DNA from 2 places in the Kribbella sp. NPDC051936 genome. Region 1 is predicted to be linked to the other one. Evidence: predicted binding sites of a transcription regulator. Region 1 holds the regulator's gene; the other holds the start of a gene.

The links. Region 1 encodes HrcA, which represses chaperone genes, less so after heat shock. Its sites were predicted from a motif close to TTGGCACTCGNNNNNNNCGAGTGCCAA; they were not measured.
Region 2: the regulator HrcA is predicted to act here: its motif matches at 7,169-7,195, upstream of AB0L64_RS38890 (FmdB family zinc ribbon protein).

Annotation. Positions count from the first base shown of each region.
Region 1 covers NZ_JBFAXS010000007.1:471,660-488,392, reverse strand. The annotation lists gene AB0L64_RS26715 (hydroxyacid dehydrogenase) at 1-132, shown strand, start outside; gene AB0L64_RS26710 (DUF2264 domain-containing protein) at 326-2,161, shown strand; gene AB0L64_RS26705 (LacI family DNA-binding transcriptional regulator) at 2,121-3,221, shown strand; gene AB0L64_RS26700 (ABC transporter substrate-binding protein) at 3,599-4,921, shown strand; gene AB0L64_RS26695 (LacI family DNA-binding transcriptional regulator) at 5,028-6,047, shown strand; gene AB0L64_RS26690 (DUF3376 domain-containing protein) at 6,140-8,719, shown strand; gene AB0L64_RS26685 (DUF3097 domain-containing protein) at 8,694-9,518, opposite strand; gene AB0L64_RS26680 (NCS1 family nucleobase:cation symporter-1) at 9,528-11,057, opposite strand; gene AB0L64_RS26675 (MBL fold metallo-hydrolase) at 11,150-11,920, opposite strand; partial or broken gene AB0L64_RS26670 (EF-Tu/IF-2/RF-3 family GTPase) at 12,014-12,313, opposite strand; gene AB0L64_RS26665 (ThuA domain-containing protein) at 12,491-13,141, shown strand; gene AB0L64_RS26660 (Gfo/Idh/MocA family oxidoreductase) at 13,126-14,229, shown strand; gene hrcA (heat-inducible transcriptional repressor HrcA) at 14,279-15,301, shown strand; gene dnaJ (molecular chaperone DnaJ) at 15,333-16,475, shown strand; gene AB0L64_RS26645 (16S rRNA (uracil(1498)-N(3))-methyltransferase) at 16,476-16,733, shown strand, end outside.
Region 2 covers NZ_JBFAXS010000014.1:118,631-131,585, forward strand. The annotation lists gene AB0L64_RS38840 (hypothetical protein) at 1-712, opposite strand, end outside; gene AB0L64_RS38845 (META domain-containing protein) at 806-1,411, opposite strand; gene AB0L64_RS38850 (SigE family RNA polymerase sigma factor) at 1,408-1,914, opposite strand; gene AB0L64_RS38855 (alpha/beta hydrolase) at 2,007-3,311, opposite strand; gene AB0L64_RS38860 (hypothetical protein) at 3,454-4,053, opposite strand; gene AB0L64_RS38865 (hypothetical protein) at 4,303-4,443, shown strand; gene AB0L64_RS38870 (alpha/beta hydrolase) at 4,440-5,081, shown strand; gene AB0L64_RS38875 (GNAT family N-acetyltransferase) at 5,086-5,598, shown strand; gene mscL (large conductance mechanosensitive channel protein MscL) at 5,628-6,014, opposite strand; gene AB0L64_RS38885 (SAF domain-containing protein) at 6,132-6,746, opposite strand; gene AB0L64_RS38890 (FmdB family zinc ribbon protein) at 6,804-7,148, opposite strand; gene AB0L64_RS38895 (penicillin acylase family protein) at 7,337-9,877, shown strand; gene AB0L64_RS38900 (serine hydrolase domain-containing protein) at 9,878-10,942, opposite strand; gene AB0L64_RS38905 (phosphotransferase) at 10,942-11,841, opposite strand; gene AB0L64_RS38910 (5-formyltetrahydrofolate cyclo-ligase) at 11,834-12,394, opposite strand; gene AB0L64_RS38915 (UTP--glucose-1-phosphate uridylyltransferase) at 12,460-12,955, shown strand, end outside.

The DNA.
Region 1 (16,733 bases):
CACCTGGCCGGTGCCATGGGCAACGAATCCACCCGCTTGGGTGACTCCGCGATCGCCGAGATCGAGCGACTGGCCGCCGGCCGGCCCCTCGCCCACGGCATCACCCACGAAGACCTGAGGCGAATCGCATGAGCCGCACCGAGCAGAGGACCCGGCTGTCCGTCGCACGAGGGGATATCCCCGCGAGTTGGGGGTTCTCCGTTGGTGTGCCAGCAGAGAACCCCCACCGCCAGGGGTTATCCCCTCGCGTGACGCCGCGTGCCTGCGGAGTGGGGCGGGGCGCGTGAGCGCCGGGTGGGGTGCGGATGCAGAGCAGGAGGGGCGCATGGGGCAGCTGCGGTTGCCGGCGCCGGATCGGGTTCTTTCTTCGCGGACCGGGTACACGCGGGAGACCTGGCTGGCGGTCGCGGATCACTTGCTAGATTCGTTGGTGCCTTGGTTCACCGCGAGTGGGGCGCAGGTGCGGTTGCCGGGGCGGGGGAGCTGGTCGGGGGCGGACTGTGACGGGCTGGAGGGGTTCGCTCGGTCGTTCCTGCTGGCCGCGTTCCGGATTGCAGCGACCGGGGGAGACGACCGGCTGGTCGAGCGGTACGCGCCCGGGCTGGTGGCCGGTGCGGCGGGTGAGTGGCCGCGGTTGACGCCGTGTTCGCAGCAGATGGTGGAGGCGGCGGCGATCGCGGTCGGTCTGCACGAGTCGCGGGAATGGCTGTGGGACAAGCTCGATGGACGCGAGCAGCAAAATGTTGTCGACTGGCTCAGCGGGTTCGTCGGGTCACGGACGTGGGACAACAACTGGCGGTTGTTCCAGGTGGTCGGTGAGCAGTTCCTCGCCTCCGTCGGAGCGTCGTACGCGCAGGACGACATCGACGCGGGCCTCGACCGGATCGAGGACGGGTACGTCGGCGACGGGTGGTACTCCGACGGCCCCGGGCAGAACTTCGACCACTACATCGGCTGGGCGATGCACCTGTACCCGGGCCTGTGGACGCGGATGGCCGGACCTGCTGCGGCCGGCCGCCTCGAGGTCTACAAGGAACGTCTGCACCGCTTCCTCGAGGACGCCGTCCATCTGACCGGTACCGACGGCGCACCGATCCACTTCGGTCGCTCCCTCTGTTACCGGATGGCCACCGCGGCGCCGTACTGGATGGGCGCGCTCCTCGACGCCACGCCGCTCACTCCGGGTCAGACCCGCCGCCTCTGCTCGGGCACCCTCAGGCACTTCGTCGATCACGGTGTGCCGGACGGCAGCGGCCTCTTGACGCTCGGCTGGCACCACCACTTCCTGCCGACGACGCAGCCGTACTCCGGACCCGCGTCGCCGTACTGGGCGTCCAAGGGATTCCTCGGGCTGCTGCTCCCGGCCGACCACGAGGTGTGGACCGCCCGCGAGGCCGCGGTGCCGCTCGACGAGCACGACCAGATCCGGACGATGCCGGCGCCGGGCTTCCTCGTCCAGGCGACGAAACACGACGGCCTGGTCCGCCTCCTCAACCACGGCAGCGACCACGGAGCCGAAGGCGATCCGCACTACAACCGTCTCGCCTACTCGAGCCGGACAGGCCCCGAGTTCACCGACGAGCAGCTCGACAACCACATCAGCCTGGCCGGCAAGCGGACCCGGATCGAGCGCATCGCCGACGGGCATTCCTGGTGGCAGGCGGGCGAGTCGCGGATCGAGGTCGCGAGCCTGGTGCACGGGCGCATCGAGGTGCGCTGCGTCCTCGTGGACGGCCCGGCCGGAGTCGTGCGGCACGGAGGGTACGCCGTCGCGGGCGAGCACCGCCCCGAGGCGAACACCGGCGATGTCTGGGCGCAGGCGACGCGGATCGATCGGCTGACCACCGCGATGATCGGCCTGTACGGCTACGGCAGCGCCGACGTACGGCGTGGGCTCGACACCAACGCGTTCGGCCCGCATTCCGCCACGCCGTACCTGGACGCCGAGCACGACGGGAAAGGTCCGCGGGTGCTGGTCTCGGCGGTGGTACTGTCCGGCGACACGGTCTGGCCGCGGCAGCTGGCGGAGAGCATCGAGGTGACGGTGGACGGGTTCCACGTCTCCGTGCGGTTCGCCGACGGTACCCGGGCCCGCGTACAGCTGGGTGAGGAGGTGGGTGATGGCGGCGGAACCGCCCCGGACACGGGCGCGCCGGCGTGACCCGGAGGCGGCCCGGACGATCCGGGACGTGGCCGCCCGGGCCGGTGTCTCCACCGCGACCGTCTCCCGAGTTGTCAACGGCAACTATCCGGTCGCGGCCTCGACCCGGGCCGCGGTCGAGCGCGCGATGCGCGACCTCGGGTACGTCGCGAACGCGCACGCCCGCGCGCTGGCCGGTTCCACCACCCGCGTCGTCGGCATCGTGGTCAGCGAGATCGTCGACCCGTTCTTCGCCTACATCGCCCGCGGCGTGCAGGCCGAGGCGCTCGCCTCCGGGCGGCTCTGCCTGGTCTGCTCGACGCAGGGCGGTGAGGCCGCCGAGCTGCGGTTCGTCGACCTGCTGCTCGAGCAGCGCGCCGACGCCGTGATCCTGGTCGGCGGCGCGGTCGAGGACAAGGAGTACTTCGCCGCGGTCGGGCAGCGGGCCCGGCAGCTGGCGAGCAGCGGGTCCAGCCTGGTGCTCTGCGGCCGGCCGGGGCTGGAGGACGGCGTCCCGGCGTACGCCGTGGAGTACGACAACATCGGCGGCGCCGCCGCGATCACCGACCACCTGCTCAGCGCCGGGCACACCAAGATCCTGTATCTCGGCGGCCCGACGAGCCTGTCCACGACCACCGCCCGGCTGCGTGGATTCCACCAGGCCTTCGCGGCCCGCAAGCTGGAGCATGACCCGCGCCTGGTCCGGACCGGCGCGTTCGGCCGGCAATGGGGTTATCAGCAAACGCTCAAAGCCCTCGATGACGGCCTCGGCTTCACCGCGATCTTCGCCGCCAACGACATCGTCGCCGCCGGTGTGTACGCCGCTCTGCGCGAGCGCGGCCTGCGGATCCCGGACGACGTCTCGGTGGTCGGGTACGACGACGTACCGGTGGCGACCGAGCTGCAGCCGGCGCTGACCACGGTCCGGGTGCCGCTGGAGGAGCTCGGGCGGGCCGCCGTTCGGGCCGGTCTGGCGGGGCAGGAGCCGAGTGCGGATCCGTTCGCGCACCAGCAGCCGATGACCACGCTCGGCACCGTCGTCGTGGTCCGCGACTCCGTCGGGCCGCCTGTGAAGCGCTGATCACGCACAGCGAACTGTCAGCGTTCAGTGCCCTCGGTGATCGTCGTGATTCGCAGCGTGACCAGCGATGACACTATGTCCGGACCTGTTCGGCCTCGTATCTCAGAGTGACGACAGGGTGCTTGACATATCCAGTGCGGACCCCTGAGACTCAGCTCACTTTCGCGATCCGAGAGCGCTCTCAACTCCGTCCAAGTTCTGAGGGGGTGTCTGATGGCCCCGCGCCTACTGCGCGGCACTCGGCACGGCACCTCGCCGCACGGGTGCAAAGGCCACGATGCTCCGCATCGAGACCTTCGCCCCCGCGCGCCGATGCACCGCACCGAGCACCTGCTCGCGACGGCGCGGGACCATCAGACACCCCCTAGGAGCTTTGCATGCGGCCCAGTGCCCGCTATCGCCCCGTAGCCGGCGTGCTGGCGTGCGCCGCGATCCTGCTCGTCACCGCCTGCGGCAGTGGTTCCGGCAGCACCGAATCGGCCGGGTCCAGTGCCGACGGGCCGAAGATCGAGCTGACCATCGCCACCTTCAACGAGTTCGGGTACGCCGACCTGTACGCCGAGTACGAGGCGCAGCACCCGAACATCACGATCGTGGAGAAGCACGCCAAGACCGTCGACGACCACGTCAAGAACCTGGACGCGAACCTGGCCCGCGGCACCGGCCTGGCCGACATCGAGGCGATGGAGGTCAGCTGGATCTACAAGTACCTGGCCAAGGACGACAAGTTCGTCGACCTGCGCCAGTACGGCGGGGACGACCTGCGGAACCGCTGGCTGGACTGGAAGGTGGCCGGCGCGACCACGCAGGACGGCAAGATGATCGGCTACGGCACCGACATCGGCCCGGAGGCGATCTGCTACCGCCGCGACCTGTTCGCGAAGGCCGGGCTGCCGACCGACCGCGCCAAGGTGGCCGAGCTGTTCCAGGACTGGCCGTCGTACTTCGCGGCCGGCCGGAAGTTCAAGCAGCGCGTGCCGGGCTCGGCCTGGTACGACTCCGCGGTGCTGACCTGGGAAGCGATGCGCAACCAGCTGATCCAGGCCTACTACTCGAACGAGGACCGCTTCCTCGGCGACGAGAACCCGCTGCTCAAGAACACCTGGAACCAGGTGGTCGGGGGCAGCAAGGACGGGCTGTCCGCGCGGCTGCCGGCCTGGAGCGACGCGTGGAACGCGGCGTTCCGCAGCGACAAGTTCGCGACGATGGCCTGCCCGGGCTGGCTGCTCGGCGTGATCCAGGACAACGCCGGCGCCTACGGCAAGGGCAAGTGGGACGTCGCCGACGTGTTCCCGGGCGGCGGCGGAAACTGGGGCGGCTCGTACCTGACGGTGCCGGCGCAGTCGCCGCACCCCGAGGAGGCCGCGAAGCTCGCCGCCTGGCTGACCGCGCCGGAGCAGCAGGTGAAGGTCTTCAAGAAGATCGGCTCTTTCCCGTCGACGGTCGACGCCTACGACGACCCGCAGGTGAAGTCGCAGGTCAACGCGTACTTCAACAACGCGCCGGTCGGGCAGATCTTCGTCAACCGCGCCCGGAACGTGATCCTCAAGCAGCACAAGGGTCCCCGCGACGGAGAGATCAACCAGATCTTCAGCGCGGCGCTGGCGCGCGTCGACGACGGCAAGCAGACCTCGGCCGCGGCCTGGGACCAGGCGCTCGCCGAGGCGGAGAAGACCGCGAACACCCGCGCCGGCAACTGAAGGATTTCTGCCAACACACCCTCTCCTCCCGGCAACGACCGACGCACGTTCGTCCTCGGACGTACTACGGTGTGAACGCAGGCCAATCGAGAACTGAGGAGGGCCGATGAACGGGTCTGGTTCTCCGACACTGGAGCAGGTCGCGGCGCTCGCCGGGGTGTCGCGGGCGACCGTCTCGCGGGTGGTGAACGGATCGCCGAAGGTGCTGCCGGACACCGTCGCGGCGGTCGAGCAGGCGATCCTGCAGCTCGGCTACGTGCCGAACCGGGCGGCCCGCGCGCTGGTGACGCGGCGGACCGACTCGATCGCGATCGTCGTCCCGGAACCGGACAGCCGGGTGTTCTCCGACCCGTTCTTCGCCGGCATGCTCAGCGGCGTCAGCCGGACGCTCGCGCCGACGTCGTCCCAGCTCGTGCTGCTGATCGAGCCGGCTGCGGAACCGACCGGAGCCGACGACCAGCGTCTGCTGCGGTACCTGCGCGGCGGGCACGTCGACGGCGCGATCGTGATCAGCCACCACGGCCGCGACAACGTGCTGCAGGAACTCGCGCAGCTGCCGCTGCCGATCGTGTTCAGCGCGCGGCCGCTCGGGGTCGACGTACCGGTGGCGAGTGTGGACGTGGACAACGTCGCCGGCGCCCGGACCGGCGTCGAGCACCTGCTGTCGATCGGCCGCCGCAAGATCGCGACGGTCGCCGGACCGCTCGACATGACGGCCGGCATCGACCGCCTGACCGGCTACCAGGAAGTGATGAAGGAAGCCGGTCTGCCCGCGATGATCGCGTACGGCGACTTCACCGCCGACGGTGGCGAGCAGGCAGCCCTGCGCCTACTGGACGAGCACCCGGACCTGGACGGCCTGTTCGTGGCGTCCGACCTGATGGCCACCGCGGCGCTGCGGGTGCTGTCGCAACACGGCCGCCGCGTGCCCGCGGACGTCGCCGTGGTCGGCTTCGACGACTCGGTCCTCGCCACCACGACGACCCCGAAGCTGACCACCGTCCGCCAGCCCGTGGAACAACTCGGCGCCCGCCTCGCCGAGATCCTGCTCGCCAAGATCGGCGGCGCCGAACACACCACGCCGGAGATCTACGACACCGAACTGATCATCCGCGACAGCGCCTGACAGCCACCGGCGCCGGCGTCGCCAACACGCGAACCGCGACCGCCCCACCTCGAGCGCAACGCTGTGGTATCTCTGGGTGAAAGGGGGCGCCCATGTCGACTGACCACGAGATCCGGATCGCGCTGGTTCTGAACGGTGGTGTCAGCCTGGCGGTCTGGATGGGCGGGGTGACGCATGAGCTCGATCTGATCCGGCGCGCGTCCGGCGACCAAGGTGCGCCCGGCCCGCAGCAGTACGACGCGGTGCTCGCGGACCGCTGGCGGGAGTTGTGCCACACCGGCGCGGAGCGGCGCCGCGTGGTCGTCGACGTGATCGCGGGAACCAGTGCCGGCGGCCTGAACGGTTCGCTGCTGGCAACCGCGATCGCAAACGGTTCGACCCTCGACCCCGACGGCGACGATGGTCCGTGGCTGCGCCGGAAATGGGTCGGGCTCGGCTCGCTCGACGTCGGCAAGCTGGTCCCGTCCGCGGGCGCGAAGTCGACGTCGGTGCTCGACGGCAAGTACTTCCTGCGGCAACTCGAGGACCTCTTGAAGGGTGTCGCCGACGCGGGCGAGAGCGACGCCGAGGAGCCGGTGACGCTGTTCGTCACCGCGTCCGGGCTGGGTGTGCAGCAGTTCGAGGCGAAGGACGCGGCCGGGCAGGCGTTCGTCGTACCGGACCATCGCTACCTGTTCGGCTTCACGAGTGAGGACGCGCCGACGTACGACGGTGAGCGCCGGGAGTTCACCGTCGAGGTGAAGAACGGGCTGAAGGACACCGACCTGCTGGCGCGCGCGGCCCGTGCGTCCGCGTCGTTCCCGGCGGCCTTCGGACCGGTGCTGGAGACGCCGGAGCTGGCCGCGCAACCGCCCCGGATCCAGCCAGGCCCGGCCGAGTCCGGCTCCTGGCTCATCGACGGCGGCGTCCTCGACAACGCCCCGTTCGGCCCGGTGCTCGATGTCGTCGCCCGGCGCCCGGTCGCCGGCAAGGCCAGCCGCTACGTGCTGTACGTCGTACCGTCGGCGGGGATCGGGCGCGCGGCGACCGCGTTGCCCGGTGCGAAGGAGCCGAGCTGGCGGGTGGCGGCGCTGTCCGCGGTCCAGTTCCCGCGGGAGGTCGACTTCCGCTCCGACGTCGAGCAGTTGGAGCGGCTGCTCCTGGAGGCGGACGCGTCCTGGTCGGACACCCAGCGGCTGTTCGACCGTTGCCTGAAGCAACCAGAGGATCGGGCGCGGCTGAAGGCGGCGGCCGAGGCGCTGCAGCCGGCCTACGCCCGCGGCCGTGCGGCCGGCGGCGTGTGGGAGGCGGTCACCATCGCCAGTCACGACCAGTCGACCGTGCTGGACGCCGCGACCGCCCTGTCGGAGTCGGAGATCGACGAGATCCTGACCACCGAGCATCCCTGGGTGCCCGGCCCGGACGGCTCGACGGCGGCGATCCGGGACGATGCCGAGGGCAACCCGAGCTGGTTGTGGGGGACCGGCGCCGCCGAGCGCATCGTCCGGCTGATCCTGCGCTCGCTGCGCAACCGGGTCGGCGCCGCGGCGCCGACCGAGCGCGCCGACCTGGAGAAGCGGCTGACCGCGGCGAGCGACTGCCTGATGAAGGTCCAGGCCGTCCGGGACGCGCTGAACGCGGAGCTGGCGGCCGCGGATCTCGACCTGCGCCCGGCCGGCGGCGCCGAGGCGGTCGCGGTCGGGCTGAACGACATCTTCGAGCAGTTGCAGATCCAGCGCGCGCTCGGCGACGCGTTCGCCGCGCTGATCTCGGTGGTCGGCTGGGAGCTCGTCGACACCGCGGTCGAGGTCGAGATCGTGTCCCGCTGTACGTCGGCGCGCACACCGCAGCAGCGCAGCGCGCCGTTCCAATTCCTGCGCCTCGGGCCGGACATCCCGCTCGCGGTGCTGGACGAACTGCAGGAAGGATCGATCGCCAACCAGCTGAAGGACCGCATCCTGTACGGCAGCCAGGTCGGCCACTTCGGCGCGTTCGGCGCGGCCGACTGGCGGCGGTGGGACTGGCTGATGGGTCGCCTGCACTGCGTCGCACATCTCGGTTCGATGCTCGGTGCGGACGCCAACTGGATCCGCGAGACGCAGCGCGAGGTGCTGCGGGCCGAGGGCTGGGAGCTCGACGCGGTCGCCGGCCGGATCGAGCGGCTGGCCAGGGACTTCCCGGTCGATGCCGGCCTCGGTGCGCTGGTGACGATGCGGGACGAGCTGAACGCGTCCCCCGAGGGCCGCGCGATCACCAAGGGCCTCGCCGACCGGATGGTCGACGTGTCGGGCGGCCTCGGTCCGCAGGTCGGCGACTGGGTGAAGGCGGCCGCGGGCCGCAAGCAGCAGCCGGGTTCGTGGCTGCTGCGGGCCGCGCGCTGGTTCACCGAACCGGCACGGCAGACGGTCTGGGACCGGATGGTGCGCGGCGCCAAGCTGAGCCCCGCGCGCCGGCCCGCGATCTTCGAGCCATGGTTGCCCGCGGCAACAGCTGTGGCCGGCGTCCTGCTGCTCGTGCTGTCCGGGCTGGTCGACGCCGTCCGGATCCCGGCCGCGGTGCTGGCCGGCGCGGTGCTGGCGCTGAGCGCGGTGCTCAGCGTGGTGACCTGGTACGTCCGCCGTACCCGCCGCCGGATCCGGTCCTGGATCGAGCGGCGGATGCCCGACATCAGTCCAGCGTCACGAAATCGATGAGTTCCTCGACGCGGCCGAGCAGGGCCGGGTCGAGGTCGGCGAAGCTGTTCACCTTGGACAGGATGTGCTTCCAGGCCGCGGCGACGTCGGCCTGGTCGGTGGCCGGCCAGCCGAACGCCTGCAGCACGCCCTTCTTCCAGTCCTGGCCGTGCGGGATCCGCGGCCACGCCTTGATACCGACCGACGACGGCTTGACCGCTTCCCAGATGTCGATGAACGGGTGCCCGACGACGTGCACGTAGCGGTCGGTCACCTGGGCCGCGATCTTCGACTCCTTCGACCCCTCGACCAGGTGGTCGACCAGCACGCCGAGCCGCCGCCCGGGCCCGGGCTGGAACCGGTTGACGATCTGGACCAGGTCGTCGACGCCCTCGAGGTACTCGACCACGACGCCCTCGATCCGCAGGTCGTCGCCCCACACCTTCTCGACCAGCTCCGCGTCGTGCCTGCCCTCGACGTAGATCCGGCCGGCCCGCGCGACCTTCGCCCGGACGTTGTCGACGGCCACTGATCCGGACGCGGTCCGGGTCTTCTTCGCCGGGCCGGCCTTCTTCGGCGGCTTCAGGCTGACCGGTTTGCCGTCGAGCCAGAAGCCCGGGCCCAGCGGGTAGGTGCGGATCTTGCCGTGCCGGTCCTCGAGGTCGACGACGCCGTGCTCCCAGCGCACGATCGCGCCGACGAAGCCCGAGCTCGGCTCCTCGACGACCATGCCCTTCTCGATCTCGACCTCGACGGTCCGCCCGTTCTTGGGCTTGCGCCAGTCACCCGCGAGTACGTCGTTCCCATACCTGTCAGCCACGCGCCAATGCTAATAACTGGCAGCGGTCGTGGTCGGTGTTGACGCCCGGCTCGGCGCGGTGAGCGTGAGCGCGTAGTAGGCCGCGAATCCGGCGACCAGGCCGACAGCCCACGAGTAGTCGTACAGCGGCTTGAGGAACGGGATCAGGCCGTCGGCCGGGAACGGGCCGGCGCCCGGGTTCGAGTACGCGCCGCCGACCGCGAGCAGCGATCCGAACAGTGTGGCGACGACACCGCGCCAGTTCCAGCCGGCGTTGTACCAGTAGCGGCCGCCGGGCCTGTAGAGGTCGGCGAGTGCCAGGTTCGTCCGGTCGAGCACCCAGTAGCCCGCGATCAGGACGCCGGCCACCGACGCGAGCAGCCCGCCGTAGAACGACAGCCAGACGAAGATGTAGATCGACGGGTCCGAGATCAGCCGCCACGGCTGGATCACGATGCCGATCACTCCGGTCAGCACGCCCGCGGTCCGGAAGTTCAGCCAGCGCGGCAACGCGTTCGCGAAGTCGTACGAGGGACTCACGACGTTGGCCGCCACGTTGCAGGACATCGTCGCGAGGATCGCCATGATCAGCCCGATCGTCACGATCACCGGGTTCTGGAAGCGCCGGGTGAGCTCGACCGGGTCCCAGATCGCCGAGCCGTACAGCACGACGGTGCCGGAGGTGGTGATGATCGAGACCAGCGCGATGAACGACATCGTGGTCGGCAGGCCGATGATCTGCCCCCAGATCTGTTGCCGCTGGCCCTTCCCGAACCGGGTGAAGTCCGGCATGTTCAGCGACAGCGTGGCCCAGAACGCGATCATGCCCATCAGCGACGGCGCGAAGATCTTCCAGAAGTCGGCGTCCCAGCCGAGTTTCGACGGCTGCGACAGGATCGGCCCGAGCCCGCCGGCCTTCACCAGGATCGCCACCATCAGCGCCACGAACGCGACCGTCACCAGCGGGGCCGCCCAGTTCTCGAAGCGGCGCAGGCCCTCGATACCGCGCAGGATCAGCACCATCTGCAGCACCCAGAAGAACGCGAAGCTCAGCCACATGGTCCACGGGTGCCCGCCGATCGCCGGCGCGTCGGTCCAGCCCTTGCCGAACAGTTCGCCGACGATCACGTAGATGGCCTGCCCGCCGATCCAGGTCTGGATCCCGAACCAGCCGCACGCGATGAAGGCCCGCAGCAGCGCCGGGAGGTTCGCGCCGCGGACACCGTAGAAGGCCCGCGCGAACACCGGGAACGGGATGCCGTACTTCGTCCCGGCATGGCTGTTCAGCAGCAGCGGGACGAGCACGATCAGGTTCCCGAGGGTGATCGTCAGGAACGCCTGCAGCCAGTTCATCCCGAGCGCGACCAGGCCGGACGCGAGCAGATAGCTGGGGATGTTGTGCGCCATCCCCATCCACAGCGCGGCGTAGTTGTACGTCGTCCAGGTGCGCTCGGGCAGCCGGGTCGGGGCGAGCTCGGCGTTCGCGTACGGGCTGTCCGCGAGCACGTCGGGATCAGCCAGTTCGACTCGTCCGTCCGGGTGAACAGTTTGCTGGGCCATCTGATCCCACCTCATCCGGTCGGGCGTTGTCCGTTCCGAACAAGTTGCGCGACCGGATGACGTCGTGTCAACGGACAACTACCCGAATGGGGTCAACCCGGGCCGACGAGGGGCAGCGTCGGGCGTTGCGGCGTACCGAGAGCCTGGTAGCCGCGGCGGATCGCGTCCTGGAGCTTGTCGACCGGCCACGGCCAGTCCTCGGTGTGCTTCAGCGCGTCCTCGAGCGGGGTGCCGGCGTGGTGCAGGGTGGAGATCGTGTTCGCGACCTTGCCCAGCTCGATCGCCTGGTCATGGGCGAACTCGAGGTCCACGACCGCGCCGTGGCCCGGGACGATCTTCACGTCCTGCGGCATCATGCCGACCACGGCCTGGATCGTGTCCGGCCACTCCAGCGGGAACGAGTCCTCGCCGTACGACGGCGGCGCCGACTCCTCGAGCAGGTCGCCGACGAAGAACACGTCCACGTCCGGTACGGCGACCACGGTGTCGCCGGAGGTGTGCCCGTTGCCGACGTACAGCAGTTCGACGCGACGGTCGCCGAGGTCGATCACCTTGGCGGCCGCGAACGTCGTACCGGCCAGGTCCTCCTCGGCGGCGGCGTTCTCGTGCAGGTAGACGGTGGCGTCGGTGAAGACGCCGTTGCCGGCCACGTGGTCGAAGTGGGCGTGGGTGTTGACGACCCAGGTGACCGGCGCGTCGGTCAGCTCGCGGATGTGCTCGCGGAGCTGCTCGGCCTCCGCGGTGGTGGCCCGGGTGTCGATCACCAGCGCGCCGTCGGCGCCGACGACCAGGCCGACGTTCAGGTCCCATTCGTCGTACCGGCGGACCCAGGTGCGATCGCCGATCTCGGCCCAATTGCTCATCCACGTCCTCGCTTCGCTCCGGGCGCGGATGAGACACGAGGCACGCTGTGCTTCTTGATGAACTCGCTCCGCTCGTTCATGCCGTCGAGATTACTTGCTCAGCACATCGCCCTTGAGCACCTGGTCCCGGCTGACGCCGCGCAGCAGCAGGCCGACGTTGTCGCCGGCCTTCGCGGTCTGCACCGTCTTACGGAACATCTCGACGCCCGTCACCTCGACCTGCAGCATCGGCTGCCCGGCGCGGGTGAGCAGCACCTGCTCGCCGACCGAGACGGTCCCGGCCTGCACCCGGCCGGTCACCACGGTGCCGCGGCCGGTGATCGAGAAGACGTCCTCGACGGTCATCCCGAACGAGCCCACCGGCAACGTGTCCTGCGGCCGCGGCGGCGCCGGAAAGCTGTTGGCCTCCGCATGCCCGCGCGCGAGCATCTCCTGCGGATCCATCGGATTCTCCCGCTTCCAGAACTTCCAGCCCATCCTTCGACACTAACGGTTGGCAAGCCCTCTACCCGGGACCTAGAGTCGCAACTGTTCCGAACGGAATCTCGAAACTTTCGAAGGGTGGCCGGTGTGACGACACGACGTGCTGTGGTGGTCCGGGGCGGCTGGGAAGGGCACTCGCCGGTCGAGGCGACCGACCTGTTCATCCCGTTCCTCAAGGAGAACGGATTCGATGTCACGGTCTCCGACACGACCGCCGCCTATCTCGACCTGGACGGCGTCGACCTCGTCCTGCAGTGCGTGACGATGAGCGACATCGAGCAGGACCACTTCAAGGGCCTGGAGGCGGCGATCCGCCGCGGCACCGGGTTCGCCGGCTGGCACGGCGGCATCGCCGACTCGTTCCGGAAGAACGTGGACTACAGCTTCATCACCGGCGGGCAGTTCATCTCGCACCCGCACGGCTTCACCGACTACCGCGTCGAGGTGGTCCCTGAGCAGTCTGACCACCCGATCGTCGAGGGCATCACGCACTTCGACGTGCACACCGAGCAGTACTACATCCACTACGACCCGACCAACAACGTCCTGGCCACCACGACGTTCGAGGCGCACCCGGACTACCCGTGGATCGAGGGCGCCGTGATGCCGGCGGTCTGGACCCGCACCTGGGGTGCGGGCAAGGTCTTCGTCTGCACGGTCGGTCACAAGCTCGACGACCTGGAGACGCCCGAGGTCCGCACGATCATCGAGCGGGGGCTGCTGTGGGCGAGCAAGTGACACGCGTCGGGATCGTCGGTACCGGCGTCATCTCGGGGACCTATCTCGACCACCTGGGCAAGCTGCCCGGCGTCGACGTGGTCGCGGTCGCCGACCTGGACCGCTCCCGCGCCGAGGCGATCGCGGAGCAGAACGACGGGATCCGCGCGCTGACCCCCGACGAGCTGTACGCGGCTGACGACATTGAGATTGTCGTCAATCTGACGATCCCGGCCGCGCACGCCGCCGTACACCAGGCCGCGCTGGCCGCCGGCAAGCACGTGTACGGCGAGAAGCCGCTGGCCATGGACCGTGCCGAGGCGGAGCCGCTGCTCAAGTACGCCGCCGCCAACGACCTGCGGATCGGCTGCGCACCGGACACGGTCCTCGGCACCGGCACCCAGACGGCCCGGGCCGTGATCGACCGCGGTGACATCGGCACCCCGCACGCGGCGACCGCGTTCATGGTGACGCCCGGCCACGAGCTGTGGCACCCGGCGCCCGAGTTCTACTACCAGCCGGGCGGCGGCCCGGTCCTCGACATGGGTCCGTACTACGTGACCAGCCTGGTGACGCTGCTCGGGCCGGTCGTGCGGGTGACCGCCCGCGCCGGCCGGGCGAAGCAGCAGCGGAAGGTCCACACCGGGCCGCGGGCCGGGACCGTGTTCGACGTCGAGGTGCCGACCCACGTGACCGGCGTGCTGGAGCACGAGTCGGGCGCGCTGACCACGGTGCTGATGTCGTTCGACGTGTGGGCCGGGCGGCTGCCGCGGATCGAGGTCCACGGGACGGACGGCAGCCTGTCCGTACCGGACCCGAACGGGTTCGACGGGACCGTCGAGATCGTGACCCCGGAGCAGCGCGAGTGGACCGAGGTGCCGGTCTCGGGCGGGTATGCCGGGGCCGGGCGCGGGGTCGGCGTCGCGGACATGGCCCGGGCGGTGCGCACCGGCGAGCCGCACCGCGCCAGCGGCGAGCTGGCCTACCACGTGCTCGACGTCCTCGAGTCGTTCGTCGACTCCGCGGTGCAGGATCAGCCGCTTGATGTGGCCAGTACAGTGACGCGCCCCGCGGCCGTTCCGTTGGGAGCGTCGCCCGAGACCGCCTAGACTGGCACTCTGAAGGATTGAGTGCCAAGAGGCCGAGAGGGTGGTGCGCGTGCTCGACGAACGCAAGCTGGACGTTCTCCGCGCCATCGTCGAGGACTACGTGGCCACCCATGAGCCGGTCGGCTCGAAGACTCTGGTCGACCGGCACAACCTCGGCGTCTCCCCGGCCACCGTGCGCAACGACATGGCCGCGCTGGAGGAAGAGGGGTACATCACCCAGCCGCACACCAGCGCCGGCCGAATCCCGACCGACGCGGGCTACCGGCTGTTCGTCGACAAGCTGAGCACGGTCAAGACCCTCTCGATCGCCGAGAAGAAGGCGATCACGTCGTTCCTGGCCGGAGCGGTCGACCTGGACGACGTGGTCCGCCGGACCGTCCGGTTGCTGGCGCAGATCACCCGCCAGGTCGCCATCGTGCAGTACCCGTCGCTGAACCGGTCGAGCGTGCGGCACATCGAGGTCGTCACGATGAGCCCGCGGCGGTTGCTGCTCGTGCTGATCACGAGCACCGGCCGGGTCGAGCAGCGGCACGTCGAGCACCCGCACGACGTCGACGAGCAGCTGATCGCGGACCTGCGGTCCCGGCTGAACACGGCGCTGGCCGGTCAGCGCCTGACCGACGCGACGGCGTCGCTGGCCGGTGTGCCGGAGCTGTTCGCGCCGGCCGACCGGTCACTGGTCGCGGCGATCGTCACCACGCTGCTGGAGGCGTTCACCGACGAGGTCGGCGAGCAGCGGATCGCGGTCGGCGGCGCCGCCAACCTGACGCGGTACGGCGACGACTTCGAGCGGAACGTGAAGCCGGTGCTGGAGGCGCTGGAGGAGCACGTCATCCTGCTGAAGCTGCTCGGCGAGGCGACCAACCCGCAGACGCTGACCGTCCGGATCGGCCACGAGAACCCCTTCGAGGAACTCGCGACGACCTCGGTGGTCGCGACCGGCTACGGCTCGAAGTCCGAGGTGCTGGCCACGCTGGGCATCGTCGGACCGACGCACATGGACTATCCGAGCACGATGGGCGCCGTACGGGCCGTCGCGCGCTACGTCAGCCAGATCCTGGCTGAGTCATGACGATTTTGCTATCAACCCCCTGGTCTGGAGTATGAGCACCGATTACTACGCCGTCCTAGGTGTCAGCCGTGACGCGTCACCGGACGAGATCAAGAAGGCGTACCGCAAGCTGGCACGTCAGTACCACCCGGACGTGAACGACTCCGAGGACGCGCACCAGAAGTTCCAGGAGATCGGGCGCGCGTTCCAGGTGCTCAGTGACCCGCAGAAGCGGCAGATGCACGACCTCGGCGGCGACCCGTTCGCGGCCGCGGGCGGCGGGCCGGGCGGCGCCGGCTTCGGCCAGGCGTTCACGTTCACCGACATCATGGACGCGTTCTTCGGCCAGACCGGCGGGGCGACCCGCGGGCCGCGGCCGCGGACCCGGCGCGGTCAGGACGCGCTGATCCCGCTGCGGATCGACCTGGCCGAGGCCGCGTTCGGGACGACCCGGGAGCTCAAGGTCGACACCGCCGTGCTGTGCCCGACCTGTAGCGGGTCCGGCGCGGCGGCCGGGTCCGAGCCGGTCACCTGCGAGATCTGCCACGGTCGCGGCGAGGTGACGCACACGCAGCGGTCGTTCCTCGGCGAGGTGCGCACCATGCGCCCGTGCCCGAACTGCCGCGGCTACGGCACCACGATCCCGAACCCGTGCGTCGAGTGCTCCGGCGACGGCCGCGTGCGGTCCCGGCGGACCGTCACGGTGAAGATCCCGGGCGGCGTCGACACCGGGACGCGCGTGCAGCTGTCCGGTCAGGGCGAGGTCGGCCCGGGCGGCGGCCCGGCCGGTGACCTGTACGTCGAGATCGAGGTCGAGCCGCACGACATCTTCACCCGCAACGGCGACGACCTGCACTGCACCGTGACGCTGCCGATGACCGCGGCCGCGCTCGGGACGACGATCGACCTGCCGACGCTCGAGGGCGAGACGACCCCGCTGGAGATCCGGCCCGGCACGCAGTCCGGCACGGCGATGACGCTGTCCGCCCGCGGCGTACCCCGGCTGCGGCACGCCGGTCGCGGCGACCTGATCGTCCAGGTGATCGTCGAGACCCCGACCAAGCTCGACGACGCCCAGGCCGACCTGCTGAAGCAGTTGGCCGGCCTCCGCGACGAGGAGCGCCCGCAAGGCCATGTCCAGGCCACCCACAAGGGCGTCTTCGGCCGCCTCCGCGACGCCTTCGGCGCCCACTAGATGGGTGTCGCGGTCTTCCACCTGGAAGACCTGTCCGGTGCCGAGCTGACCCTCGACGGGGCCGAGGGTCGGCATGCGGCCGTCGTACGGCGGATCGGGCCGGGGGAGCGCGTTCGCCTGACGGACGGGCGCGGCGCCTGGGCCGAGGGGCCTGTCGTCACGGCGAGCAAGACCGGCGTGACGGTGGCCGTCGACGAGCGCGGGAGCATGCCCGCCGCGGCGCCGCGGGTGGTCGTGGTGCAGGCGGTGCCCAAGGGC
Region 2 (12,955 bases), on a different contig from region 1:
GCGACGAGGTGATGCGGGCGCCGCCCCAATGACCTCCCTTCGGGGTGTCGCTCAGCCGCGACGTCCGGGCGAGTGCCCCTGCGACCAGCTGTACGCCGGTCAGCTTGTGAAGCCCGGCCAGCGACGCGGCGGAGGTGGTCGCCTGGTCGTACTCGACCACGACGTTCTCACTGACCGGGTCGAGGTCTGCGGAGTACGTCGTGCGCGACGCGTCGGCGGACCACGCGCGGTCGCCGACCGCGTTCCAGGCGTCCGCGATCGACTGCGCCGAGCGGCAGCTGGCTTCGACCTTGACCAGCGGTTTGCCCGCGGCCGGCAGCTTGCGCGCCATCGCGGACTGGTACTTCTTCGCGTCGAGCTTCGCGGAGTCGACGACGACCTTGTAGCCGCTCGTCGCCGAGCCGACCACGCCGATCACGCCCTGGCTCAGCCCGTACGGCAGGCCGGACGTCGGGCGGCCGCTCGCATCCAGCGGCTCGAGCGACTGGACCGCTGCGGAGATGCCGTCACCGAGGGACTCGCCGAGCGGTCGCGCGTCGGACGCGGACGTCGGCTGCGCGAGCCGTTTCGCCTCGGTCGAGCTCGTACCCGGCTGCGCGTGGGAGCACGCCGCGGCGCCCGTCACCGCTCCCGAGGAGGGTGCGGTGAGGGCGACTGCGAAGAGTGAGACGGAGCCGAGTGTGACCAGCGGGACGGTGACAGAGAGTCGCACGAAGCTCCCCAGATCGGTGGACCAAACCACTAGATGGTCCGGTCAAGGGCTCCTTTCCGTCAAGCCCTGATCACTGTCCGCGAGCAGATTCGACTACCGTGCGCGAGCGTAACTGGCAAGTTGACGCCCGTCGGCGCCGAAGAGCTGAAGCGTGTCGCCGCTGACCGCGATCCGCTTCGCGGCCTGCAGTACGCCGGTGTGCGGCACGTTCTCGCAGCCGACCAGGTGCTGCGGGCCGACCGTCGCGGTGAACGCGCCACGCTGACCTATGGTGTACGTCCCCTGGAGCCCGTTGCAGCCGTCGGAGCCCGTCCAGGTCCCGTCCAGCTTGAACACCAGCACCGGATCCTCGGGTCGCGCCTCCCTCAGCGCCCGCGTGCCGACCATCTGCACGGCCCGCCACTTGCCGGCCACGGCCTGGCCGGACAACACCTGTGGTGTCGCGCCCACAGCAGCGGTTGCCTCGCCGGTGGCGACCGGCGTTTGCGTCGGCTTGTCCTGCGAGCCGGCCAGCCCGAACCCGGCGACGGCGATCGCTGCCACCGCGGCCGCGGCAGCACCGGAAACGAACCAGGTACGCCGCTGGGCGCGGCGGGCGCCGGCGGTGGCGCGCTCGGTCAGCCCGTCGGCCTCCGGAACCGAGGCCGCGGCCCGTTCGAAGGTCCCGCGCAGGTCATCCTCGAGATCGGTGTTGCTCACGACAACCTCTCATCAACACGGTTGGAGTCTCTGGTGGAGTCTCTGGCTTTGCGGAGCGAGGCGAGCGCCCGGCTGGCGGTCGCGCGCACCGAGGACGGTTTGATGCCGAGCACGTCGGCGATCGTCCGGTCGTCCAGGTCCTGGTAGTAGCGCAGGACGAGCACGACCCGTTCCCGGGCGGACAAGGTCGCCAGCGCGCGCCACAGGTCGTCGGAGTTGACGACGTGTGTCGCGTGGTCCGGCACGGTGCGGCGCGGTTCGAGGTCGGCCGTCGGCGCCTCGCTGAACGAGCGCCGCCGCGTCATCGAGAGGTACTCGTTCACGAGGATCCGCCGGACGTAGTGGTGCGGGTCGTGCGCGGTGCGCACCTTCCGCCAGGAACGGAACGCCTGCATCAGCGCGATCTGCGCCAGATCCTCCGCCCGCTGGTAGTCGCCGGAGACCGTGAACCCGAGCCGCACCAGTTCCTGTCCACGGGCGGACACGTACTCCTCGAACTCCACTCGCCACTCCCTGGCTGGGCGTACAACTCCTCACGTCTATTAGACGCATCGAGTCGCCCAGCTGATGCAGCGGTTCGTACACAGTTCGATCTCTAGTGCAGCAGGAACTCCCGGACCTCCTCCTGCCCGCGCGGATCGCGCTGCACGCTGTGGCCGCTGCCCGGTACGACGACCAGCTTCGCGTCGCGCGCGTGCGCCTCCTCCCATCTGGCCCAGTCCAGTGGGCAGAACAGGTCGTTGCTCCCGTGCAGGATCAGTGTGCGCGGCAGGAGCTCCTGCTCGGGTGGGTACGTCGACACGCGGGCGGCCGGCCAGCGCAGACAGCCCTGGATCATCAGTTGGCTGCGTGCGGTCGCCACGTCGTACGGGTACAGCTGTTTCGGGTCCAAGCGGCGTATCGCGTCGTCGAGGGCGGCCTTGCGGTCGGGCTTGCCGGACCAGGGGAACCGGAGGTCCGAGCAGAGGGTTGCCATGTGGAGGCCCGCGGACAGCGTGTCGTAGGTCAGGCCCTTGCTGGTGGTTTTGTAGAACAGCTGCTTCAGACCGGCGTCGTCGCCGTTGCGGGCGGCGTGCAGGATCGCCGGGATGCCTTTGAGCGACGGGTTGACCGAATTGAGGCTGGCGACCGACAGCGTCTCCATCAGGTCGGTGCCGCTCACACCGTTCTGCACGAGCCAGGCCAGGTCCTCGACCGGATCAGTCGTGCACGCGACGTCCTGGCGGCAGGTTGCCTCGAGGATCTCGCCGGATGCTGCCATGAGGTCCACGCCCAGCGGGTCGAAGCCTTTGTGCGGTACGACGGAGTCCAGCACAAGCGCCTGCACGTGGTCGGGGTACTTGAGGCCGTACTGCGCGGCGGTGAAGCTGCCGTACGACGTGCCGTCCAGCGTCAGCCGATCGACCTTGAGGGACTGGCGCAGCTGCTCGATGTCTTCGACGGTGTCCGGCGTGCCGTAGTACCCGAGGCCGGGCCCGATGCGCTGAGCGCACTCGTCGACGGCTGTGGCGGGTGGGGTGAGGAAGTCCGAACCGCCCACCGTCTCTTGCAGCGCAGGGCAGTTGATGCCGTTGGATCCCGTGCCGCGTTGATCGAACATGACGAGCCGGTACTCGCGCAGCACGTCAGGGTGCACGTTGCGGCGCAGGTTACGAAGCAGCGGTACGCCGGGTTGGCCGGGACCGCCGGTGAGGAGCAGGAGAACGCCGCGCGGCGCGTCGACGTTGTCGGCGGCGATGACGGAGAGGTCGAGCGACGGGCCGTCAGGGCGTTGCCGGTCGAGCGGCACGTGCAGCGTCGTACACCTGAAGCCCTGGGTGCAGGGGCTGCTCTCCGTTTCCGGAGTCGAGCAGGCCGTGCAGGCGAGGACGAGCGCGCACAGCAGCCGGATCGTTCGCATTCGGCCCTCCCTCAGGCCGAGGGTGCGGCACAGCGGCGACCGCCGCAACCTGCCTCGCGGGTCGACCTCGAGAGGGACCCGCAAGGCAGGCGCGGGTTGACCCCACGTCGGACGGCTTCGGGGTGCGCGTCCGCGCGCGAGGTCAGCGCAGGCCGAGTGACTTGGTCAGCTCGGCGGTCACCTGGCGCGGCGCCGGCAGGGCACCAGGCTTGCCCTGGCCTTCCAGGGAGGTCGCCACGAGGCGGCGGCAGCCGAACGCCTCGGCGGTGAACGACAGCACGCCGCGGTCGTTGTCGGTGAACCGCAGGACGTACGTGGGGCCGAGCTCCTTGGTGCAGACGGCCGGCTTCTTCGCGACGGGTTTCGCCGCGTCGATCAGGGCGAGCAGTTCCGTGGCCTGCTGACCCATCCGCTTGGTGGTGACCGTCGCGTAGTCCGGCCCGGTCGCCTGTGGTTCGTACTGGCAGATCGCGACGCTGACGGGATTGAACTTCGAGGCTGCCGCTCCCTGGCCCCACACCGCTTTGTCGGTGGCGGCCCGGACGGCCGCGATGGTGTCCGGGCAGTCCATGCTCGGCGTACCGCTCGGGCTTGCTGACGGGCTGGCGGAGGGGGTGGGCGATTGGGTGGGCTGGGCGGCGGGCGGGGACGAGGCGTCCTCGGTGCCGCAGGCGGCGGCAACTCCGAGCACAGCCACGACGAGCGTCGCACCGATCAGGCCCCGTGTCCGTTGTGCACTCACGACTCGGTCCTTCCGGGTTGGCAAGGTCCACCATGATGGTGGAACGGGGTCACGTCGCGCGTGCCGGAACATCACGGCGGCGCGTCTATCCGGTCACGTCGCCGGATCGATCCCCAACCGAGGCGCAGCTGTAACGTCCGGGCACTGGCCGCAACCGCCGCTCCGTGCGGCCGCCGACAATCCGCCCGCAGCGGTGATGAGGGCCGAACTCGATCCCGGACCGTCGCGCCGACTCGGTAATCTGGAGGCATGACGAGCCCGTACGAAGACGACGAGCCGCTGCTGCCGGACCAGACGCGCGACGACGACCCGCGGACCTGGGGTGACAACGACTTCGGCAGTGACGACGACGATCGCATCCTGAACGAGGTCCCCCCGCACCACGGATGACGGCGGCGGTGTTCCTCGTCCACGGCGGCCTCTGGGAAGCCATGGACGCGGACGCGTTCTGGGGTACGACGGGCATCACCGATGGTCTGCGCGCCGCCCTGGACACCGAAGTACTTGCCCCCGACCGGCCGCAAGGTGCGGACCGATGGGACGCCGAGGTCGAGGCTCTCGGTGAACAGCTGGCGAAACGTTCCGGTCCGGTAAGAATCGTTGGGGCCTCCAATGGGTGTACTGTCGCGGTCCTGCTGGCGCTGAGGTTTCCCGAGCTGGTCGATCGCCTCCTTCTGGCCTGGCCCGCGACGGGTGACGACGCCGCCGCGAACGAGCGTGCCCGGGCCGGGATGGTGAGTCGTGGGTGCCCGCCGGCCGCTGCGAATGGGCTGCTCGCAGGCGGCGTCCTGCGGGGCGTGGCGGACGACGAATTGGCGTCGCTGGAGCGAATTCGGGTGGCGGTCCTGCCGTCGGTGCCGGAGAATCCGTCGCATCAGCGAAAGACGGTCGACGCGTTGCTGCGGTCGATCCGGGGGAGTCGTGAGCTGGCCGGGTGTCCGGAACCGCCGACGCCCGCGTTCCGTGACCGGAACGGCCCGCCCTACCTGGATCAGCTGGTGCGAACGATCGTGGAGTTCGTCAACTGAGGGGATGAGCGTGGAGCTTCGGGGGTTCGACGACGGGTACGGCGTCCAGGTCGCGGGCTGGGCGCTGGACGAGAAGGAAGTGGCGTTGCTGTCCGGGCGGGTGGTCTACCCGTTCCCCGACGAGCTACTGGCGAGTTGGCGGACGGTCGACTCCGACATCCACTCCTATCTGCTGTTCGACGGCGAGCGGCCGGTGGGGTACGGCGAGGTCTGGCTGGACGACGAGGAGGACGAGGTCGAACTCGCCCGGATCATCGTCGATCCGGAGGTCCGGGGTCGTGGGGTCGGCGGCGAACTCGTGCGGGCGCTGCTCGGGCCGGCTCTGGACGCCGGGTACTCGGAGGTATTCCTGCGGGTCCGGCCGGAGAACGCCCCGGCGATCCGCGCATATCACGGCAGTGGCTTCGTCGATGTCCCCGCCGCGTTGATGGAGGAGTGGAACGACGGTCAGCCGGTCCCATACCGCTGGATGCGTTATGCCGGTGAGCAGGTGGACGTCGGCGAGCTCAGGGGCTGAGGGTTTGCGTCCACCTGCCGCGGCAGGTGTTACCGACGGGCGCTCAGCAGGTCCCGGATCTCGGTGAGCAGTTCCTGGTCGGTGGTCAGCGGGGCGGGCTCGGGCTCCTCGCCGCGCTGGCGACGCTCGGCCAGCTTGTTCAGCGGCATCACGATGAAGAAGTAGACGGCCGCCGCGACGAACAGGAAGTTCAGCGCCGCGTCCAGGATCAGGCCGATCGAGAACTTCGCACCGTTGATCTCGAAGTTCCAGACGCCGGTCAGATCGGTCTTGCCGAAGATCGCCGCGACCAGCGGGTTGATGAAGCCGTCCACGACCGCATTGATGATCTTGGTGAACGCTGCGCCGATGACGACGGCGACCGCGAGGTCGACGACGTTGCCGCGCATGATGAATTCCTTGAAGCCCTTGAGCATGTGGGTGCCTCCACGAAGCGGGTGGTTGTCCCCCGACAAGTTAGGGCTGCAGGTTCGTCAGAGCGAGCGACCGCGCCGCATCGTGACACATCGTGCCGTGACAAATCCGACGAGTGATCAACTCGTGTCCGGCGTCAGCGCGACAGTTATCCGTGCGTTCGCCCCGGCCTGCGCCAGTCGGGCGGCCGCCTCCGGCGCGGCGGCGACCACGATCAGTGCTCCCGAGGTGGTCGATCGAGGCGACGGCAGAGCGACCACGGGAACGGCGCGGGCCAGCACGGTCGCGGCGTCCGCTGTGGTGCTCGCCGCGGCGTACAGAGTGATGCGGTCGCCGACGCGGAGGAGGGCGGTGACGTCGGCGTCGTCGACGCGGAACGGGTAGGCGACAGAGCCGGACGGCACGGCCGGCGGCGCCAGGAATCTGGCGTCGGTGAGCGGCTCGCCGGCTCTGACCGGTCCGCTGAGCACGCGATTCGTCAGCTTGCTGCCCGGTCTGAGCGCACCGGTCGGCACCGCACCGGCCGGTAGGTCGACGGTCCGCAGATCGTCGCGCGCCGGTGTGACGCCGCCGGCCAGGTCGCGAGCGGCGGCCAGCACCGCGACGGTCGGTGGCGGCGCGGGGGAGAGGGCGAGAAGTCCGAAGTACACCGCGGCCGCGGCGGCGACTCCGGCGAGCAGCCGGCGGTGCCACCGGGCGGCCCGGAGCAGGTCACGAGGGGAGGGGATTTTCATGCCGGAGAAGGTACGAGTTTCTCCGGCAACCGCCCTTCAGTTGTCCACAGGCGGCGGTCAGGCCGCGCTGGAGCCCGAGGACGACGACGAACTGCTCGAGGACGAGGACGATCCCGAGGACCCGGTGGACGACGACCCCGCGGACGTCGACGAAGAAGAGGACGAGGACGAGCCGGACGACGAGGACGACGACTCGGCCTTCGCCGGCGCCGAGCCCTTGCCGGACGACCGGCTGTCGGTCCGGTAGAAGCCGGAGCCCTTGAACACGACGCCCACGGCGTTGAAGACCTTGCGCAGGTTGCCCTCGCAGTTCGGGCACACGGTCAGAGCGTCGTCCGTGAAGCTCTGGCGCACCTCGAGCGCTTCGCCACAGTCGGTGCACTGGTACTGGTACGTCGGCACGGTCGGTTCCCTTCAGGCCGCTGGCACTCCTACTACCCGACTGCTAATAATGCGTCAGCCGCCCGAAGTATTCCAAACCCGTGTCCACCTACCTCAACTCTGCGTCCATGTCCAGCCGACGCAGAGCAACGCAAAGTTGTGAGGGACCCCATTTGGGGAGGACGGGGGGATTCTCTACGGTTGGGTCCGTGCGTCGCCTGCTTCGAGTCGTCATCATCAGCGGAATCGCCCTCGCCACGGTCCTCCTGGTGATCGCGGGAACCGTCGTCTTCGTCGTCCGCCACTCGTTCCCGACGTACGACGGAACGATCGAGCTGGACGGCCTGGACGCCGACGTCAGCGTGGTCCGGGACGCCAACGGCATCCCGCAGATCTACGCCGACAGCCCGGCCGACCTGTTCGCCGCGCAGGGGTACGTGCACGCCCAGGACCGGTTCTTCGAGATGGACTTCCGCCGGCACGTCACGTCCGGCCGGCTGAGCGAGCTGTTCGGCAAGACAGCGCTCGAGACGGACAAGTTCACCCGGACCCTCGGCTGGCGGCGCGTTGCCGAGAAGGAACTGCCGCTGCTCAGCCCGACCACCCGGCAGTACCTCGACGACTACGCCCGCGGCGTCAACGCCTACCTCGCCACGCACAGCGGCTCCGGTCTGAGCCTGGAGTACGGCGTCCTCTCCCTCCAGCCCGGCGGGCCGAAGAACTACCGCCCCGAGCCCTGGACCGCCGCGGACTCGCTGGCGTGGCTGAAGGCGATGGCGTGGGACCTCGGCGGCAACCTGGACGAGGAGGTCACCCGGACGAAGCTGCTGTCGGCGTTCCCGGCGCGCAACGTCGAGAGCCTCTACCCGCAGTACCCGTACGACCGGAACCAGCCGATCCTGTCCGGCGGCTCGATCGGCAAGGACGGCAAGTTCACCACCGCGCCGGTCAGCCCGGAGCTCCGCCGCGGGATGCTCACCCAGGACCTGCTGAAGTCGCTGGACTCGGTGCAGAAGGTCGCGAAGGGCCTGCCCCAGCTACTCGGCCAGGGCGACGGCGTCGGCTCGAACTCCTGGGTGGTCTCCGGTGACCACACGACCACCGGCAAACCGCTGCTGGCGAACGACCCGCATCTGGGCGCGACCATGCCGGGCATCTGGACGCAGGTCGGCCTGCACTGCAACAACGTCGGCAAGAGGTGTCCGTTCGACGTCTCCGGCTTCAGCTTCTCCGGTCTGCCCGGCGTGGTGATCGGCCACAACAACGCAATCTCCTGGGGCTTCACCAACCTCGACCCCGACGTCCAGGACCTGTACCTGGAGCGGATCGACGGCAACAACGTCCTCTACAACAACAAGTGGCGCGCCATGGCCACCCGTGAGGAGACGTTCAAGGTGGCCGGCGAGGACGAGCCGGTGAAGATCACCGTCCGCGAGACCCGGCACGGCCCGCTCATCTCCGACGTCGGCGACGACGAGCGCAAGGTGGGTGAGTCCGCCGCCGCGCAGGCGAAGTACCCGACGGCGTACGGCGTCGCACTGCAGTGGACCGCGCTCAACCCGGGCCGGACCGCCGACGCGCTGTTCGCGATCAACACCGCCCAGAACTGGACCGAGTTCCGGGCCGCCGCGCAGCAGTTCGAGGTGCCCTCGCAGAACCTCGTGTACGCCGACACCGACGGCCACATCGGCTACCAGGCGCCCGGGCTCGTCCCGATCCGCACCACCGGCCGCGGTGACTGGCCGGTCCCGGGCTGGGACCCGAAGTACGCCTGGAAGGGATACGTCCCGTTCGACGCGTTGCCGACCGAGTTCGACCCGCCGGACGGCATCATCGTCACCGCCAACCAGGCCGTGGTGCCGAACGCGTACAGCTACTACCTGACGAACTCCTGGGACTACGGCTACCGGTCGCAGCAGATCCTCGACCGGATCAAGGCGGCCGGGAAGCTGGACGCGAACGCGATGGCGTCGATCCAGCTGGACACCAAGAACAAGATCGCCGAGATGCTGGTCCCGTACCTGCTCCGGATCAGCATCGACGACGCGTTCGACAAGCAGGGCCAGGACACCCTGCGGAACTGGGACTACACCCAGCCGCCGGACTCGGCCGCCGCGGCGTACTTCAACGTGGTCTGGCGCAACCTGCTCGCGCTGACGTTCCACGACCAGATGCCCGAGGGCACCTGGCCGGACGGCGGCTCCCGGTGGTTCGAGGTGGTTCACACGCTGATCGCGCAGCAGAACAGCGGCTGGTGGGACAACATCGGGACGCCGCAGCGGGAGAGCCGCGACGACATCCTCCGCGAGGCGCTGATCAACGCGCGGACCGAGATCACCCAGAAGATGGCGCGGGAGCCGTCCAACTGGCAGTGGGGCCGGCTGCACAAGCTCACGCTGACCAACCAGACGCTGGGGACGTCGGACATCAGCCTGGTCCGGAAGATCTTCAACCGCGGCCCGTACGAGCTGGGCGGCGGGGCGTCGATCGTCGACGCCACCGGCTGGGACGCCGCCGAGGGGTACGCCGTGACCGCGACCCCGTCGATGCGGATGGTCGTCGACCTGTCGGACTTCGACAAGTCCCGCTGGGTCAACCTGACCGGTGTCTCGGGCCACGCGTTCTCCTCGAACTACACCGACCAGACCGACCTGTGGGTCAAGGGCGAGACCTTGCAGTGGGCCTACACCAAGGGCGCGGTGGAGGCCACCCGCAAGCACTCCCTGACGTTCACCAAGCCGGACCGGTAGTCACCAGGCGGGCGCGACGGCCTCGGCGAACAGTTCCTCCGGCCACGTCCAGAGCGCCCGCTGGGTCAGCAGGATCGAGATCGTCCCGTCGACCGGACTTGTCGACCACAGGGTGCCCAGACCGCCCGCCCAGCCGTACCGGTCGGCGCTGACGGACACCCCGTAGCCCCAGCCGGTCTCCGGCCCGAGGAAGCCGGCGGCCGCGGCACGCTGCTTCGGCGTGAGCTGATCGGTCGTCATCTCGGCAGCCGCTGCCGGCGACAACACGCCGGCGCCGCCGGTGAGCAGCATCCGCGCGAAGGCGTGGAAGTCGTCGACCGTCGAGATGAGTCCACCGCTCGCATCAGGGAACGGCGGCGGCGTCAACCACTGGCTCTCCGCAGCCGGGTCCAGCAGGTCCTCACCGATGTACGCCGTCGTCAGCCGCCCCGGATCCACCGCCGTGAACCCGGTGTCGCGCATCCCCAGCGGCTCGAAGATCCGCTCGCGCAGGAAGTCCTCCAGGGGCTGACCAGAAACCCGCGCGATGAGTACGCCGAGCACATGCGAGCCCGTCGAGTACAGCCAGCGCTCACCCGGTTGGTACTGCAGCGGCAGTGTGCCGAGCCTCTGCATCCACTCGCCCGGCTCGAGCGGAGTCCGCGGCACAGGCGGCCCGAAGGTATGGAGCTCCAGTTCCTCCTCTCGCTGCCGCAGCGAGGCGTTGTCCGATTCGCCCAGCCCGAGCCGGAACGTGAGCAGGTCCCTGACCGTGATCGGCCGGTCCGCCGGCACTGTGTCGTCGAGCGGTCCGTCCGGATCCCGCAGTACGACGGGGTGCGCCAGCTCCGGCAGCACGTCGTCAACTGGCGCGTCCAGGGACAGCCGAAGCTCGTCGACCAGGACCATGGTCGCGGCCGCGACGATCGGCTTCGTGAACGACGCGATGCGAAACAGGCTGTCCCGCTGCAGCTCCGGGCCGTCGTACGCCGTTCTGCCGAGCACCTCGACGCGTGTCTCGTCGCCTCGGCTCAACAGGCTGATCAGACCGGGCACTACACCGCTGTCGACGTATCTCTGCAGCATCAGCTCAGTCCAGCAGCGAACGGCATCTCCCGCCACTGCGCGGCGAACATGCGGATGCCGTCGGCCAGTCCGGGGAACTGTGGGACCAGTGGGGTGCACACCAGGACCTGGAGTGCGCGGGCCAGGTCCATCACCTGCTGGACGCGGGGGTCCAGCGTCGGGAGCCCGCGGGAGCGTGCGCCCTCGTCGTACGCGTGGCACAGGTCCGGGCCGAAGCCGGCGAGGTCCCACTCGAGCGGGCCGACGGACACGTCCTCGAAGTCGGCCCACAGCGGCCCGTCGACGGTGGTGATGAGATTCCACGACGGGGCGTCGCCGTGCAGCGGCTGGACGGTCGCGGACGGGAAGACCGCCTCGAAACCGGACCTGCTGGTCAGGATCGGCTCCAGCACCTTCCATTCGGCTCTCGCCCGGTCCAGGTCGTCCTGCTCGAGCAGACCCGGCACTGCCTCGGCTGTCGCCAGACCGGATCCGATCAGCCGCAACGGAGTCATCCAGGACAGCTCGCCCGGGTAGCTCGCGAGCTGAGCGTGCAGCTCCGGTACTCGCGCTGTCGCCGCGATGTAGTCCGGTTCAGCGGCCTTGTCGACCTCGACGTACGTCCAGAAGGTCATGGTCAGCCCGTCCTGCTCCGCCGGTTTCAGCGGTACCAGAGGGCTAGGCGGCACCACGGGCACACCTTGGTTCACCAGCCAGGTCACCACGTCGAGCTCGCGCTGCTGGCGCCCTGGTTCCTGTTGCAGGTCGCCGGGCAGGTTCATAGGCACCCGTGCGACGACAGGGGACGGCTGCAGGTGCACGACTGTCGAGAATGCCTCGTAGAGGACAGTCGGGTCGGTGACCGTGAGGCCGAGGGAACGTGCGGCTGTGGCTGCGGCTTGAACCGCGGTCTCAGTCATCTCCTGATCTTCGCAGCGGGATCAACCGGTTTGGCGTCAGTGCGGCGTCGACCGGCCGGTCGTGCGTGTCGCAGGGGAGGGCGTCGACGATCTCCGTGTCGTAGACGGCTGCCCACACCGGCGTACCGGGGCGGACGCGGGCGAGCGCACGGTCGTAGGAGCCGCCGCCGCGGCCGAGGCGTACGCCGTCACGGGCGACTGCCACGGCCGGGCAGATGACCAGGTCGGCGGTGGCTATCGCGTCGGAGCCCAGGTCGATCGGCGGCTCGGACAGACCGAGCCGACCGGGTACCAGGTCCGCTGCGCCGGGTGCGACGCCCCAGCCCAGGTCGTTGTCTGCGTACAGGATCGGCAGCAGCACCTCGCGGTGCGTCGCGAGCAGCCAGTCGATCAGCGCCCCGGTCTGGGGCTCCGGCCCCCTGGACACGTAGAGCGCGACTCGGTACACCTCGGGCAGCACCTGTTGGGCGCTCGCCAGCAGTCCGTCCGCGCGGGGCCGCTGCCCCCGCGCCGCCAGGAAATGCTGCCGCGCCACGGCCTTCGTCTGGAACACAGTCCGATCGTATGAGCGTGACGCGCGCAACACTGGGATTACCGTGCGTCCCCTAGGGTTGGTGCATGGGTGAGGTGGGTCTCAGACAAGCGCAGGAGAAGATGCGAGCGGCCGGCGCTGCCGATGTCGCGATCCGCGTCTTCACGCACTACTACCAGTTGCTCGAGTCCGGTCAGCAGGGGAAGATCCGCGAGGCCGACATCGAGCCGGTGGGCGAGCTGCCACACCTGGACCACCTGGACACCGACCCGGACGCGCTTCGCGCCGCGCTCGCCGAGACGGTGGTCATCAAGCTCAACGGCGGCCTCGGTACGTCGATGGGCGTCACCGGCCCGAAGTCCGCGCTGCCGGTGAAGAACGGGCTGAGCTTCCTGGACATCATCGCCCGCCAGATCCTGAGCACCCGGCGGGCGTACGACGTACCGCTGCCGCTGGTGCTGATGAACTCGTTCCGCACCAGGACCGAGTCGCTGCAGATCCTGAGCGAATACGACGGGCTCGCGGTCGACGGCCTGCCGCTCGACTTCCTGCAGAACATGGAGCCGAAGCTGCTCGCCGACG